Regions from separate parts of the Bifidobacterium thermophilum genome, predicted to be linked through region 4. Evidence: riboswitches for the same ligand, from Rfam matches in the RefSeq annotation. Region 4 holds a riboswitch; each other region holds the start of a gene.
The links. Region 4 has a riboswitch for thiamine pyrophosphate ahead of CQR48_RS06575 (TenA family protein). Riboswitches for the same ligand answer to the same signal wherever they lie in the genome.
Positions count from the first base shown of each region.

Region 1 (4,150 bases), on a different contig from region 4:
ACGACCGGCGCCACGGTCTCGAGCGAATACTCCGCCTGCGCTTCCGGGCACAGCGTGTCCTACCATCTGCTGTCCGGCGACATCATGTGTGCAGTTATGCGGAGAACGGCACCATCACATATGTGAAGGAGATCGTCACCCAGCAGTCGATACTCACGTTGCGTTTCGATTATGCGCAGTCCGCTCAGGAAAAGGGGGCGGCGGTAATCGACGAGGTGTTCCCGACCTTCGTCTCGACGCGCTGACGCATGCGCACATGACATATGATTCAGGCCCGGTCCCTGATGAGGGGAGCGGGCCTGAATGCGATAATCATCAGACGTGCTGTGCGGCGTATGCACCGCACAGCACAGCAATCCGCTCAGTCGCGGCTTCCGAACAGACGCAGTAGATACAGGAACATATTCACGAAATCAAGATACAGATTCAACGCGCATACGATTGACAGGCTCTTGATTGCTTCAGGCTGTCCGGCGTACTGTGCGAACAGGACACGGGTTTTCTGTGCGTCGTACATGGTCAGCCCGGCGAAGATGAGCACGCCGATTGCTGAAATCAGCATGATTCCAGTCGAACCCGGAGCGACGAGCATGATGACGAATTCACCGACGATCAAAGTGATGAGCGCGGCCAGAAGAATGGGACCGGCTTTCAACAGACTGGAACGCATGGTCAGCGACAGCATGGTCAGCACGAAGAAGAACCCGGTGCACAGCGCAAGAACCGTTCCGATTGAGCCAAGGTCGTAGATCATGAAAATCGAGCTCAACGTGAAGCCCATCAACGCGGCATATAGGTAGAACAGGACGCGTGCGGCCCCCGCCTTGAGATTCATCGCACGATTGCCGATGGCGATGGCCATGACAATCTGCACGAGCATCAGACCGATCCAACCTAGGCTGCCGGTGGCCGCCAGGAAGCTGTTGAGCAGTCCGAAGGTCTGAGTGAGCACCGCCACCACGGCTGTTACCGCGAGACCGGCAGTCATTTCGGCGTAGGTGCGGATCATTGAGGTCCGTTCCGCATGTTCGGTGACTGACGCGACCTGGGCGGGAATGGCCGAAGCTGGGGCTGCATATTCTGCGCTCGCGCCGGCGCCGGCAGGGGACTGATAGTAGACGGCCTGTGGCTGCGCGGTCGGTTGGCCGTACTGTGGCTGGCTATACTGCGGCTGTCCCTGTCCGTCGGCCTGGTATTGGATGTGTTGAGGTGAAGGATTCTGGGGCTGCTGATCGTAGGTCATGATTGCTCCTTTCTTGCGATTATTCTATGGTCTTTTGCTGGGAATCATCTGGAGAAAATCGTCTGATCAGATGTTCCGGATCGATTTGGGCGAGAATCGTGCCGAGGAAAATCATGGCGCAGCCCACATATCCGCGTCCCGACATCGTCTCATGCAAGATCAGCGCTCCGCCGACAGCTGAGAAGAACGATTCCAACGACATAATCATCGAGGCCTGCGATGGTGGAACAACCCGCTGCCCGACCACCTGCAGCGTGTATGCGACGCCCACCGACATGATGCCCGCGTACGCGAGCGCGCCCGCACAGGCCAGCGCACCCTGCCAATCCACCTGGTGTAACACCAATGTCGACACCCAGCTGAGCAGCGAGACCACCAGATACTGGCCAAGCGACAATGCAATCGGATTGAGCCTGCCGCCCACCCGATCAATGACGAGAATATGCGTGGCATACAACACCGCGCTCGCCAGCAGCACCAGATCGCCCACCCCGATGCCGCGGATCGTGTCCGTGACGCACAGCAGATAGAACCCGACTATCGACACAATAATCGCCAGTACGGTGAGCATGTGGATCCGCCGATGCAGGAACAGGAGACCGAGCACCGGAACCAGCACGATATACAAGGCGGTCACGAATCCGGAATGCCCGGCGGACATGCTCAATTGGATCCCGTATTGCTGCGAGGTGGCGCCGGCCCACAAAATCAGCCCGCACACCGCGGACCATACCGCTACAGTGCCGCGGCTGGCTTTCGGGGACTGCCGCGTTGCCGCTCGCCCCGCCTGAATCCTTGACATCACGACAAGCACGGGCGCCAGCGACACGGCGCCCAAGGTGAATCGGATCGCATTGAAGAACATCGGGGAAACCGATTGCATGCCCTGCACTTGGCTGACGAAGGCGAATCCCCAGATCAGGGATGTCAGCAGCAACAACGCACTGCCGACGATACGGCGTCGTTTCTCATTCTCTCGCATGATTCCAGCATATCCGAACCGAGCGGACGTGTGCAGGGCGGCATTGACCGTGGGGTCGGCTATGGTGGATTGCCGGTGACACGGGGTGCCGACAGGCTGAGAACACACCCGTTGAACCTGATCTAGTCAGCACTAGCGAAGGGATGTCCGGCATGAGTGAGCCGCAATACCAGCAATCAAATGAAACCCCGAGCGTCACCGGCGCCATGGCGGCGCTCGCGCAATTGGAGGCCGCGGGGGAGCGCGCGGCAGACGCGCCATCCCGGCTGAGAATCCTGTCCATCGAAGGTTCAGACCCGATCGGCGGCGCCGGCACCATGGCGGACATGAAAGCGTTCACTGCACAAGGAGCGTTCGGGTATGCGGCCATGACCAGCGTCCTCGCACAGAACACTCAGGGCGTGACCAGCATCGTGAACATGGAGCCGGACTTCCTTGTCGCACAGCTCAATGCGGTCAGCGACGACGCAATCATCGACTCGATGAAAATCGGTATGCTCGGCACCCCCGAACTCGTCGAAGCGGTCAAAGGGTGGCTGACCGCATTGGAGCAGCATTACCGTGACGAGGGCATCGCCAAACCGGTAGTCGTCCTCGACCCGGTCATGTACGCGAAATCCGGTGACGCCCTGCTCACCGAGCAAGCCGAACAGGCCCTGCGCGACATCATCCCCATGGCCGACATCATCACGCCGAATGTGCCGGAACTCGCCGCACTCGCCGACGCCGACCAGCCAGCAGCGGATATCGACACGCTGGAATCCATGGCACGCGAGGTATGTAAGCGCTATGGCGTCGCCGTATACGCCAAAGGCGGTGCGCTCGCGCTCGCCGGCGGCGCGTCAAGCACCGACATACTCGCCGAACCGTCCGACGGGCAGGGCGAGGTGCGCACCACGCGTATCGAAGGCCGTGCGGTGCGCACCCACAACGTCCACGGTACGGGGGACACCCTGTCCAGCACGCTCGCCGCGCTGCGCCCGCAATGCGACACATGGGAGCAGGCCGCACGCCGTGCGAAAACGTGGATGAACGGGGCAATCGCCGCCGCCGACCGTTTGCACGTGGGCAAAGGGCACGGGCCAGTCGATTTCACATGGCAGCACGCGCCGACCGGATTGCGCTTCAGCGCCGACTACTGGAACCGTGTGCGGCCCATCCGCGAACGGATTCACGGCATGCGCTTCATCACCAGCATGGTGGATGCCACGCTGTCATTGGAGGATTTCGCGTTCTACCTGCATCAAGACGACATCTATCTGACCGATTACACGTCGCTGCTGGCGCTCGCCTCCTCGCGTGCCGACCGCCTGGACGAGCGGGTGTTCTTCGCACAGGCGGCTTCCGGAGGTGTGGATTCCGAGGTAATGTTCCACCACAACTGGTATGTCAAGCATGGATTCGACCCGTCTGGCACTTCCCGCTCCGAGGTGACCGCGGCCTATATCGGCCACGAGCATCGGGTCGCCGATTCCGGCTCGTATGCCCGGCTTGCCGCTGTGGTCATGCCGTGTTTCTGGCTGTACGCCGCCATGGGCAAGGAAATGCGCGAGCAGGTGCGCGAGAAGCATATCGACGTTGAGACGCATCCCTTCGGCGAGTGGATCCGCATGTATTCCGACCCGGAATTCACCGAGAGCACGCTGCGCGAGGTGCAGATCTGCGACCGGCTTGCCGCCGAAGCATCGATTGACGAATATGAGCATATGATGCATGCGGCGCTCGTTTCGTCGGAGCATGAATTCCGCTTCTTTGAACAAGGACTGACCAGACCTGCGCTGGGATTCTAGGGTATTTGGGGTCTCAAGGCCTTGAGACCCAGGGGTCCGGCGCCCCACGATGGTATTGACATTATGCGCCGGGAAGAACATCTGGTGCGCCTTGTCGGCAAGCGGGACGCACCTGATGTTTCGGGATTCTGCGAA
Region 1 covers NZ_PCGX01000008.1:174,310-178,459, forward strand. The annotation lists gene CQR48_RS03465 (hypothetical protein) at 1-126, shown strand, start outside; gene CQR48_RS09395 (hypothetical protein) at 123-245, shown strand; gene CQR48_RS03470 (Bax inhibitor-1/YccA family protein) at 362-1,243, opposite strand; gene CQR48_RS03475 (DMT family transporter) at 1,263-2,225, opposite strand; TPP riboswitch at 2,297-2,386, shown strand; gene thiD (bifunctional hydroxymethylpyrimidine kinase/phosphomethylpyrimidine kinase) at 2,378-4,015, shown strand.
Region 1: another riboswitch for thiamine pyrophosphate. It lies ahead of thiD (bifunctional hydroxymethylpyrimidine kinase/phosphomethylpyrimidine kinase); the one in region 4 lies ahead of CQR48_RS06575 (TenA family protein).

Region 2 (4,150 bases), on a different contig from region 4:
CCAGCAACAGCCACCAGAACGGCGGATGCCCCTCGTAATGCGGGCGCACCAGCAACAAATCATGCCATGAGCAGTCACGGGCCATCAGCCACGATTGCGCTTCGTCGAACCACGGTTCATGGAAGCACATCACCGTGATGACGACAGCGATATACGCCGTCAACACTCCAACATGAAGAAGATTCTTCGGAACGGCAAGCCACTTGCGGATGCGGTGCGTGCGACGCGCATCAGTAGACCGCCGCGAGACCGGTACGCTTCCTTCAACAGCACTACTCACGATGCCCGTCCTTCCGTGTCGTGTACATCATGCATGATTCCCTTCACCGGTTGAAGCGACGCACGCAACCACTGCGCGACCTCACAGCTGCACAACCAGTCATAGACAGCATCAAACCAAGTGTTGTAATGTTTATCGATGGTCATCGCGAACAACAACTGACGAAGAATATCAATGATTGTGCCGAACACGACAATACACGCAATGACAGCGATGAGCATGGCAATAGGAGCACGCCAGGTTCTAACCTGTTCCAAAGGGAACATCTCCGACCACAACAGGTTGCGCAACACAGCATTTTCATGCAACACATAGACACCAAACATCGCCGATGCCACGGCGTTGATTCCGATAATGTGTCGATGACAACGAACAGCCAACGATACAAGGCCAAACGCCACCAGCAACACAGGAAGCTTTCCTTCCCCGGTCAAAAACAGATGATCGATGTTCGTATAACTGTGGTTTCCCGTATATCGGAATGCAAGAACGCAAGAAGCGATATGGACAACAAAAATCAAACACCCTGCCGCAACCATCAGCCATGCCGTGGAAGGTGTTATCTCACGCAAATACCAGCGATAATACGACAACAAGATGTATAAATATATGAAATATATGAAACTCCATGTCGGAAACTCCCACGTTGCATAACGCGTCAAACCATATGCAATACCCCAAACCGCAAACATCACCAATGCCAAACGAGCGTGCCTACTCGGGCCGATAGCACGCAACGCCGCCGTGACAAACGGATATAGCAGCAAGAACATAATGTACGCCGTCGCATACCACAAAGCATTCGAAGAAATCGGGAACAGATTGCCTACGATATCGTCTACCGACAGCAAGGCGTTCGGCACGAGAATACGATATTCTGCAAACAGAATAATGTTATACATCAGCACTTCAAGCTCAAGATAACAAGCTTTTCTCAATGACGAGCGGAACGTAGGCGCTTCACGTTCGCATAAATACCAGGCAGAGATGAGAAAGAAGATGGCAACACCGGTTTTCCCCAACGGACTCAGGGATAACGCCCAGAGATCAAACGCCGACGATCCAAGAGCAACGTTATGTACTGCCGTACCATTCCAGCATGAGTGATACGCAACAATCATCACCATGGCGATGATGCGTAAGGCTTCAACGCCCGACTCACGGTTTCTCCACCGTCGGACCACAGGACTGAACGGTGAAGCCGAAGCGGTATCGCGCGATGACGAACGCGGTTCTTTGCGCATTGTGGCAGCGTGCGTTTCAGCATGCGTTTCAGCATGCATTGTGCAATCCTCGGATACCCTCTTGTGCACATTGTCGGCCAGATTCAACGCCATGCCTTCTTCTTCTCTCGTTCGCTCCCGCTCTCACGCTCTCCAGTACGGCACGCTCTACCACGTTGGAATCACGTGCCAAAACTATGCTCAATGACAGCAATCCCGACATTAGGATGCAATCGTTGTCATTAGTACACACTGTACAACATGCCAACAACCGGCGAGCGCAGCGTGCCATACACCATGGGAGCCGGAATACGCACCCGTGTCCACAGGCATTCCTACGATAATTTCCATAATCCAATGCAGGGGAGCCCAGCCGCGAGGCCGGGCTGAGAAAGGCATCGTGCCTGACCCTTAGAACCTGTTGGTTAGAACCAGCGTAGGGAGCAATGATGAGCACAGACGCATCACCAGACACCAGTGGCAACTCGTCCATCGTTGACGACGCCAAGCGATTCAGCGCGCATACCGAAGCCACGCCGCTCGCCGCCGACGATCACCAGCGTGAGCTGATCGCCCAAGCCGTGGACAGCGTGCGGGACACCACCCCGCTCGCCCAGTCATTCACGAATTTCGTGACCATCAACCTTGTCGCCAACGCGCAGCTCGCCGCAGGAGGCACCGCGGCCATGAGCTACCTGCCGGACGATATCATCGACACCGCGGCCATCGCCAAAGCCACGTATATCAATGTCGGCACCCTGCTGCCATTCTTCAAGGACGCTCTGGGCAACATCGCACGCTCATTGCACGCCGCGCAACACCCATGGGTGCTCGACCCCGTGGCCGCCGGAATCGGCAGGACACGTTCCGCTATTCTCTGGGCTTTCCGCTCCGCTCCCCCGACCATCGTGCGGGGCAACGCCTCGGAAATCATTGCGTTGGCGGGAATCTGGGATCTCAACGTCCCATCCGCCGGCGCGCACACCGACACCACCAGACCGGCCGGTGTCGAGGCGGTGGATGATGTGGACAGTGCACGTGATGCCGCCGTCATTATGGCCCGGTATTTGCGCGGATACGCTCCAAACCACCGTGCTGCGGTCGCCGTGTCCGGCGCAACCGACCTCGTGACCGATGGCGATACCGTCTACCGGTTGCCCGGCGGCAGCCCGATGATGACCAAAATCACCGGAGCGGGATGCTCGCTCGGAGGCGTCACCGCCACCTATCTCGCCGTAACCGATCCGCTTACCGCCGCATTGACCGCGAGCGCCCTGTACAATCGCGCCAGTGAGGAAGCCGAGCGGGCCAGCAACGGTCCAGGCAGCTTCCAGACCGCATTCCTGGACGCCCTGTGGAGCACCACTGCGCAGACGGTCTCCCAGTCCCCGATTACCGCTGAAGCCGCCTGACCGGCTCGCTGCATCGCATCAAGACGTCTTGCAGATCGCCGGAGCGTACTGTCCGGCAGTTCATATGCAAACGTAACCATACCGCCGCGTGATATCACCATGCCATATCTGGTATCAAGCGAATGAATCGTTCGCATGACCGCCAGTACCAAGCGATGAATGAACACACCTCGGGGTCCACACCGGCCCCCATCAACAGAAAGAACACCATGACCAACCCAACCAACCCGTACCCCTACGCTTCCATGCGCGACAGCTTCGACCTGACCGCCTACTGCATCCTCGGATCACAAGACACCAAAGGCCGGCCGGTCGGCGACATCGTCGACGACGCACTGCAAGGCGGAGCAACGTTCATCCAACTGCGCGACAAAACCGCAGACGCCAAACAGTTGACCGAAACCGCACGCGATATCGCACAAATCATCGAAGACAACGGCAAGTCCGACACCGTCGCATTCGTCATCGACGACCGTGTAGACGTAGTCTGGCAGTGCCGCAACCTCGGTATCAAAGTCGACGGCGTACACATCGGACAAGACGATATGGACCCCCGCGAAGCACGACAGCTGCTCGGCGACGACGCCATCATCGGATTGAGCGCGGAAACCGAAAGTCTCGTCAAACTCATCAACGAACTGCCCAGCGGCTGCATCGACTACATCGGCGCCGCACCGCTGCACCCCTCAACCACCAAGCCCGAAGCCATCGTCGTCGAAAATGACGGCAGCAAGCATTTCCTGAGCATCGATCTCATCAACACCATTTGCGCCGCCAGCGACTATCCGGTCGTCATTGGCGGAGGCGTGACGCTCGCCGACATGCACGATTTGGCAGCCTCCAAAGCCGCCGGCTGGTTCGTGGTCTCAGCAATCGCCGGGGCTGAGGACCCGAAAGCCACCACCCAAGCGATGGTGGATGCGTGGCGCAGCGTACGCGGCAGCGGACATCACGGATACGCGGCGCGCACCATCTCGAGCGCACCGGCAGCGGGGACAACATCTGTGGGGGACGCTATTGAGGTGGCGGACGGCAATTCGCCCGCCACCTCACTTAACTGTTCACAAGCCGCCAAATCCGGCAACTTCACCAACGCGAAAGCCGCAAAGGAAGCCGCACGACTCGCCAAACAGCAGCGCGTTGACATCGCCGCACGCGGCTGCACGCAACGCGACAAGGCACACATCCGCAAAACCGAACGCGTCCATTTCGAGAACGAATCGGGCAGCTACGAC
Region 2 covers NZ_PCGX01000007.1:201,163-205,312, reverse strand. The annotation lists gene CQR48_RS02785 (hypothetical protein) at 1-280, opposite strand, end outside; gene CQR48_RS02780 (acyltransferase family protein) at 277-1,617, opposite strand; TPP riboswitch at 1,855-1,963, shown strand; gene thiM (hydroxyethylthiazole kinase) at 1,953-2,915, shown strand; gene thiC (phosphomethylpyrimidine synthase ThiC) at 3,125-4,150, shown strand, end outside.
Region 2: another riboswitch for thiamine pyrophosphate. It lies ahead of thiM (hydroxyethylthiazole kinase); the one in region 4 lies ahead of CQR48_RS06575 (TenA family protein).

Region 3 (4,150 bases), on a different contig from region 4:
AGCAGTACGCGCTGGCCGGGTTCGATGCTCAGGTTGAGGCCGCGGACGGCGAAGTGGCGGCGTGAAGCATGCCGGTAGCCCCAATCATGGAATTCGAGGCGCGCCGGTTGTGTCGATACCGATATCGGTTGTATCGATCCTGCCGTCATCGTGCTGCTGTTGTCGTGTTCGCTTGACTTCATCGCGTCCTGTGTCCTGCCGTCTTCGAATGCGCTGGCGCGGAACCGTTGTTCTGCCGTCGTTCGCTACTGTATCGCGAGCCGCCGTCCGCCGGATCACGGTTCCACCCCATGCCTACTGTGCTGTACTGCCATACTGTGCTGCCGTGCACTTGAACAGTTCCGTCGAAGTGCCGGCGCTTGGAGCGAGACTCATCGCCTCGCGGTTATTCAGGCTGCCGCCCTCACTTCGCGCCCTGATGCGAACTTGTCCAGCGCACCGGTCCGCGCAATCGCCCGATACAGGTACCACACCACGATGCCGGCGAATACGATGCCGGAAATCACGGACGTGACCAGATAGATGGTGATGTACTGACCGGTGAACGCCTGGCCGCGCATGAAAATGTCATGCAGCCACACGGCGACCCCGGCGAACGCGCCGGACAGCATGGTAATCGGCACGTTCCACACGCGGTATAGCACTATGAGGAACGCGAGTTCGGCGAACGCGCCCTGCATCAGCGACGTGCTGAACGTGTCCATGCCCGTCCACTGGTTGCCCATCAGGCTTTCGATGACCCCGCCGAGCAGTTCCGCGTACGTGGCGGCGCCGGGCTTGCGCACGATGACCGCCGCCAAGGGGCCGGCGAACAGCCACAAACCGTTATAGATGCCTTGGAATCCGGGCATAACCAGGCCGATCAGGTCGCCGACACCCAGTGAATAAATCAGGGACACCAGCCAGAAGATCAGTGCGCTGGCCACGCCGATCACCGACGCGACGGCGATATCGACGACGCGCCACCTCAGGCTGGGACGACCCGCTGCCACCGGGGTCGCCTCGGGTTGAACAGTTGCCGAATTGCCAGTAGATGTCGCTGTGGCGACGGATGCGTTGGATGTATTGGATGCGTTCGAAGAGTTGTTGCTCATATTCATGTCTTCCTATGCGATGCCGGATTTCGATGATGCCCGGCACAGGTTGGTATATCGCTGCAATGATCCCGAAACCGCCCACCCATACTGGTGGCGGGTCTTATGCCGCTGACTTGCGAAGCCGTATCGGCGCTCCGCCGCAAGCCCCGGGGATTCAGACGTTGACGCTTTCAGATGGTGCTGTCAGACGGTGATTTCAGAGGTGGATTTCAGACGGTGTTGTCTCTCAGGCGCTGATACCGCGCACCTCACGCCCTGACGCGAACTTGTCGAGCGCACCCGTCCGCGCGATCGCACGGTACAGGTACCACATGAGGATGCCGGCGATCAACAGGCCAGACACCACAGTGGTAATCAGGTAGACGATGCCGTAGGACCCGGCAAGATTGATGCCCTGAAGATTCTCGATGAAGCTGTACGCCCAGCATCCGACCCCGGACAGCGCGCCGGACAGGGTGACAACCGGCAGGGTCCACTTGCGGTAGCGTACAATCGCGAACGCAAGCTCCGCGCACACGCCCTGTACCAAGGCGATGAGGAATGTGGCGAGACCGCCCCACATGTTGCCCATCAACGCTTCAAGAATGCCGGCGACGACCTCTGCATACACTGCGGCGCCCGGCTTGCGCACGATGATGGCGGCCAAAGGGCCGGCGAACAGCCACAATCCGTTGAAGAGGCCAGGCAGACCGGGGACGATCGCGTCCAGCGCGGTCCAAGGTGCGGCGGTCAGCAGGGCGACCAGCCAATAAATCAGCGCGCTGGCCACGCCGATCACCGATGCGACGGCGATGTCGACGACACGCCACTTGAGATTCACTGTGGATGATGCTGCGGTATTCGCGGCTTGTGTCATGATATGTGCCTTTCTTGAACGGTTGTTCTCAGGCACGGGAAGAACGACGTCCGTGCGCCGGCATTGCCCGGTTCACGTTCATTCGGTCGGAGGAAACCCCCATCTCAGCCTGGCTGTAGCCAAGCCCCCGTGTCGATTGTTCAGTGTAGGGGCACCCCATGATTTTGCACGGTCCGCATGATTCCACATGCGGTATCACGCGGGAGCGGCGGTCTTCCCTCTCCAACCTACGCCCGGCCGGAACCAGCGGCTCGCAGATACGCCAGTATTTTGGATGTCCTGCAACCCACACCACACAGGAACCGCCCACCGCGCGCCCAACCCGCACCCCTACCGGCTCTTGAAGAACCGCAGCAGCTGGGACTCCCGCACGCTGAGTCCGGCGAGGAACGTCGCGGCCATCGCCCCGGCGAACGCGGTGGCGGGGATTCGGCAGGCCGCGATGAAGATGTTCATCCAGCCGTCGGCGGACATGCGCCAGCAGTACGCGCACAGCAACGCCAGGCACGCTATGGTCGCCAGTCCCGCCCAGATCAGCGTTTCCAGAGTCATTTCGAGCAGTTGGGCACCTTTGGTTTGCCCTACGTGCAAGGCACCCGCGTATTCCAGTCGTCTACGCCGCACGGAAATCACCCCGGCAATCACCCCGACCGCCAGTGAGACGTACGGCAACCATACCGTCATGCGGTTCTTATAGCTGGAGTACGCATTGTACCGGGAGTCGAAGGATTTGTTGACCTGCGCGACCGTCGTGTTTCCGCCCGTTCCCGAAACGATCGCCGTCGAATACAGCAGGTCGTTGGTTTGTTCGCTGACCGGCCACTGCTTCGCCCAGCATTCGGTGAATTCGCCGGAGGATGCCGAGACCGGGATCATCGCGGCATAGGCGAATCTGGTGTCACGGCCGTCGTTGGGCCAGGAGAATACGCCGGCGATGGTCATATCGCCACGGTTGGTTTGCATGACGCTGCCTTTGACCAGTCCGAAATCATGCGAAACGTCGGTTGAAATCCATATTCCCGAGGTGTCGGCGGTCTCGTTCACTTCCTGTTGCGTTGATGTCGCCCCTTGTTGCGCAGACGAGGATGCAGAAGACGAAGACGAGGACGCAGACGACGATACCGCGTTCGCCGTTTTCTGCCCGGATGCCAGCAGTTTGATAAAGCCCGGGGTCACTTCGTACGCGGGCAGTTCCATGCCGGGCGTCGAAGACGCGGTGATGCTTTCGGCAGCGCGGGCCGCTCCTGCAAGACTTGGCCCGTTGTGGACCATTTCAAGCCCGTCGCACGCTTGGCCATCGACGCTTGCACCGATAAGGGCTTTCGTATCGGCGTTCGAACTGATGCGCGTGATCGCTTCCTGTTCGAGCTGCACGATGGACATGGCTTCGTACCCGCCGAGAAGCACGCCGGTGATGAGCATGACGAGGAAAAACCATGCCGCCCGCGTGGTTCCCGCGCTGATGTTTCGCACGGCTTCGGAGCAGATTGACCGGAGATTCATGACCTAACCCCCTCGCTTCCATCGGCGCTTCCGCCCACGCTTCCAGCAACGCTTCCAGCAGCGTTCACATCGACATTTCCGACCGCGATCTCTGCAGCGCCCCCGTCCACACGTGCAGCAGCGCTCTGGCCCGCGTCCCCATCCGCGTTTTCAGCACCGACCGGCGCGTAATCAGCCAAATCGATGACCCGGTCGCACGCGTCCCTGGCACGCGGGTCATGCGTCGCCACGACCACGATCATGCCTTGCCCAGCGAGATTACCCAACACTTCGCTCACGGATGCCGCCGTTCGCGTGTCCAGCTGCGCGGTCGGCTCGTCGACGAGCAGCACATCAGGGTGCGAGCATACGGCTCTGGCGAGCATCAACCGTTGCGCTTCGCCGCCGGAGAGTTCGGAAAACCTCCGGTCCGCCGCATATTCCAGATCGAACAGTCCCATGGCTTGCAACGCTTCAGGGATCGCTTCACGCCTGCTCATGCCGTGGCACAGCAGCGGGAAGACCACGTGGTCGAGCGCGGTCCGCTCCGGAACACCGTAGGGGTTTTGGAATACCCACCCGATGCGGTGGATGTCGTCGCGTTCGACTTGCCCCGCCCATGGTTTCACCCATCCCGCGAGGATCGACAGCAAGGTGGATTTACCACATCCGGAAGGCCCGCACAGCGCGACGGTCTGCCCCGGGCTGATTTCGA
Region 3 covers NZ_PCGX01000012.1:88,975-93,124, forward strand. The annotation lists gene CQR48_RS08770 (ATP-binding cassette domain-containing protein) at 1-182, opposite strand, end outside; gene CQR48_RS08775 (ECF transporter S component) at 390-1,094, opposite strand; gene CQR48_RS08780 (ECF transporter S component) at 1,324-1,953, opposite strand; TPP riboswitch at 1,985-2,094, opposite strand; gene CQR48_RS08785 (hypothetical protein) at 2,284-3,456, opposite strand; gene CQR48_RS08790 (ABC transporter ATP-binding protein) at 3,453-4,150, opposite strand, start outside.
Region 3: another riboswitch for thiamine pyrophosphate. It lies ahead of CQR48_RS08780 (ECF transporter S component); the one in region 4 lies ahead of CQR48_RS06575 (TenA family protein).

Region 4 (4,150 bases):
ACCGATCGTGCGCATCGCATCGGGCAGACGCAGGATGTGAATGTGTATCAGATCGTGGCGAAGGACACGATTGAGGAGCGTATTCTCAACTTGCAGCACACGAAGTCCGATCTTGCGGCGAAATTCGTGGACGATGCCTCGACGACCGGTGGTAGTGCCATCAGCCGGCTCACCAAGGACGATCTGCTCGCGTTGCTCGGGTGAGTTGCCAGGCGGTCGGTCGGTGGCCGGTCGGGCGATGGTCGGGCGAGAACGCCGTTGCGGACGGCGACCGTATTGCGCTGCGAATCGCGCAAGTATCACGCGGCGCCCGAGCTGACGATATGCCAAGTTGCGAATCGGGCAGGGGCGCAAGGACAGTCACTTGCCGCCATGCGGGCGCGGAACGGTGTGGATTTTTCCGGTGAAGTTGGTCGAAGTGATTTGCCAGACGGTGACGCTTGCCATCTGCTGCGCGGTGAACGGCACGTGATCCATGCCGGCTTGCTTGCTCATCAGGGCTTGCATGGCTGTGATTTTCTCATCCAGATTCGTTATCACCGATGCCATACCCGTACCGACAATCGAGCGGAAGGACGCTGACCAGTTGCAAGGTGTGCGGCCTTCATGCACCTGATGGTCGCAGTCAAGCTCAAAGGCGACCGGAAGCGCGTTGCCGGCTGCACTGATGGCGTCGATTTTTCGTCCCTCGTGCGATGAATGCAGGAAGATGCGCAACTCACCGAAATCCGGTGGCAACGGTGTGCCGTCCGCTGACACGTTGACCGGAAGATCGTCTTCGGGGTGTGCAAACCGAGCGAGGCTGAAATCATAGCCGAAATTCATCGGCACGATGGTCAACCCTTCGGCATCCTGGTAGGCGATACGAACGACTTCGCACGCGTCAAGAATATCCTTGATTTGCTGCGGGGAGCGTACTTCGCGATCGGCTCGGCGCATCGGACGATGCACTCCGGGGGCCGTCGAGGCATGTACATGCGGCGCGCGGCGTAAAGAGCCGGATGGCGGTAATGGCGTCCTGAGTGGGGCGGGCGCGGCATCCTGCGGTGTTGGCGTGTGTCGTGGCGGCTGAAGAGCAGAATCGGTCATGAAATCCTCACAGTATGGTGATGCGGTGGCATACGAGTTGCATTCGGTACGGGACGCGCATCCAGGCGGTTGTTACAGTGCAGTATAGAACGTAGGGCGCCTCGCGACGTGATATGCCGCAATGATTGAACGCCCCAGGGCATGAAGTCGGTTCTCGTTTTCAATGATTCTCAATGCGCTGGTATCGGATGGTGCGACGCCCGACGGAATCCGACGGAATAGTGAACATTGCGCGGGATGACGGCAATCGTGCTGGTAGATGGGCATGGTGATGTTGGCCGGCATATGCCGCAGGGGCGCACGATGGTGCAATGACGGGCGAATCCCGGAACGCAGGGGCGGCGCAACTCGATGATGGGGGCGAAACTCGTGCACGTATGTCCCGGTGGCTGAGGTAGGGTGGCTGGGCAACCTAGGGGAGCTGCGGCGGGGCCGTGGCTGAGAGTGCGCAAGGCGCAGACCCTGTGAACCTGTCCGGGCAATACCGGCGAAGGAAAGGAACAGCCATGACGGCATTATCGTCTGCTCATTCGAATCATATTGCTGAAGCGACAATCGCATCACACGTCGCCCAAACCGGTGCGTCCGGTGCATCTGGTGCATCCGGTGTGCCTGGTGAAACGTCTGGATCTGCGGCAAAGCATGTCCCGCTCGCACCGGCCAGCGCAAGCGGTGATTACGCTTTTCTCGGTGCGACGCCCGGCAGTGTGGCTGACGCGTTCTACATGTCGGCCGCCGAGGATTGGCGGGCGGCGATTAATTCGCGGTTTGTCAACGAACTGTTGGATGACACGTTGCCGGACAGTGTGCTCATCAGCTATCTGATTCAGGATTTCACGTTCTTCACGCAGCCGACGTTGGAACGGTTGACCGCGCAGGCGCCGACGCAGGAGATTCGGGACATGCTCAACCAGCAGGCCGAGTTCTTCGCCGATCAGGAGAAGCCGTATTTCCTGCGGTTCCTTGAGGAATACGGGGTAGACGAGCGGCATCAGGCGAGCGTGCCACAAACCCCGGCGAACCGCGAATATTGCGCGTATCTCGACCAGATTGCCGCGACCGGCAGTTTCGCTCAACTCTTGTGCCTGATGTGCGCGATGGAATGGCTGTACCTGGCCTGGGCCAAGCGCACGGTGGATGCGGGTGTCGTCCAGCAGGTGCCGGCGCACCGCGGCTGGGTGGAGCTGCACGAAGGCGATCTGTTCCGCCGCTGGGTGGGCAATCTCATCGAGCTGGTGAACCGGTATGCGAGCGTCGACGGCCCGGAAGCCGCCGTATTCCCCGAAGTCGCACGGCTCGAGCGCGCGTTCTTCGAGGATTCGTATGCGTATGCGGTGGGGGAGCCAGAAGGAGAGCGGGAAAGCTGACGTCACGAACGCGTGCTGGCTGCCCTTGACGCGTTGGCGGCGGATGAAGATCCGCTGGCGACTGTTGATAATCCTCTGATCAGGAGATAACCCGAGCAGTTTAATCACGCAGGTGGCCGCTCGACTTATCTGAAAGCATATGGGGGGCGGCTCCCGCGAGGATTGGAATCCCGCTGCCGCGTAATTTCAATCACCACAGGAGCCGTTGCCACAACTCAATTCAGGCTGTACAGCTGGGCGATTTTATCGGCAAACCAAGCACTCCGGCGCTTGATGTCATCAGCGGTCCATGTCGTTTTCGACTCGAGTGTCTCGCCGTTCTCGACATCCGGTATGGACACGTTGATTTTCAGCGGCATCGCCAGACCTGTGATATCGCTGCTGGTCGGATCCTTGTACCGCTTCTTCTCGTCGAAGGTTCGTTGCCCCAGTTCGCTGTTGTATGGGGTGAGCGTGAGATTGCCGATCAGGTGGACGCATTCCGCTTGGATTTCCTTGGCTTGGTCTGGATTGTCCGGGCTGATCGCGTTGTTCCACGTATCAGGTAGGTTACCTTCCGGCAGGATGTGTTCGATGGACCAGCGACGTTGTTTGGTGCTGTTCTTGACGAAATCGTCAAAGGTGTCCGGGCGCGCTTTGCTGACGATACCTTCGCCCGGCAGGCGTCGTTCGAGGTCGATCAGGACAAAGCGCGTTGTCGCCTTGTTCTTGTCGTAGATGCCTTGCGTGCACAGGGTTGTACGGAGCACATTGTCGTCGACACTGATGGCGTTCAATCCTTGGATATCGCCTTCACCGTTACGAATGAGATTCAGTGCCGCGATTCCGGTGTACTTGTGTTGCTTGAGTTCGCGGGTCAGACGGATGATGCGGGCTCTGATATTAGAGGATTTTGGCACCAGTGTGATGTTTCGCCGCACGTAGAAGGCGATGAGATAGTCGAGAATCTGTGGGAGTGCATCTCCGAGCTCGAGGCCGGGATCTCCAAGCAGCTCCATCAACAGCGGGTACGACTGGGTCGATTCGAGTTGAACCAGCGCCTTCAGCCGCTTGGCGATGGTCTGGTCGTGATGCTCATGCTCGGGCAGACACAGAATCTGGGCATAGATGCCTGCACGTTCTTGGAGAACTGACAGATAGTCGGAGCGTTTTTCACTGTAGTACTGGCGGATTCGGCTGCGGTAGAGTTTGAGCGCGCTGCTCTTGGTGATGGATCTGTTGTCTTCGCTTTCGAACGCGTCCCAATTGTTCAGGAGGAACTGGGTGGTGATGGTGGTATCCGGCTCGCCGTCGCGGCTGAGGGTTTCGGACAATGCTATCCACTGGTTGGTGGTTTCTTCTGCCTTGCGGTCGAGGTATTCGCCTGCGTCCGAAATGAATTCCGCCTTCAGCAGGTCGACTAGTGTCAGCGGCAGGCCTTTCGAGTTCATCGAGGAGAACACGTTGAACGCGTCGGTGACATCTGACACATGGATGCGCAAAATGGTGACCTTGAGCAGCTTCTCATAGAATTTGTCCAGCTCGCCGATGGTCGGGAATGCGTCGGCTCCGAACAGTTTGCGAATGTACCCATACCGTTTTGCGAACGCCGTGCGTCCGGTGCGTCCGGGTTCTTTTCTGTTGAGAACACGCAGGAGGCTGCGGTAGACGGTGTCATCCTCCTCGAGCAGGTGGAGTCGAGGTTCTAGGGCATC
Region 4 covers NZ_PCGX01000010.1:262,625-266,774, reverse strand. The annotation lists gene CQR48_RS06585 (DEAD/DEAH box helicase) at 1-204, shown strand, start outside; gene CQR48_RS06580 (pyridoxamine 5'-phosphate oxidase family protein) at 361-939, opposite strand; TPP riboswitch at 1,494-1,602, shown strand; gene CQR48_RS06575 (TenA family protein) at 1,596-2,456, shown strand; gene CQR48_RS06570 (DUF262 domain-containing protein) at 2,672-4,150, opposite strand, start outside.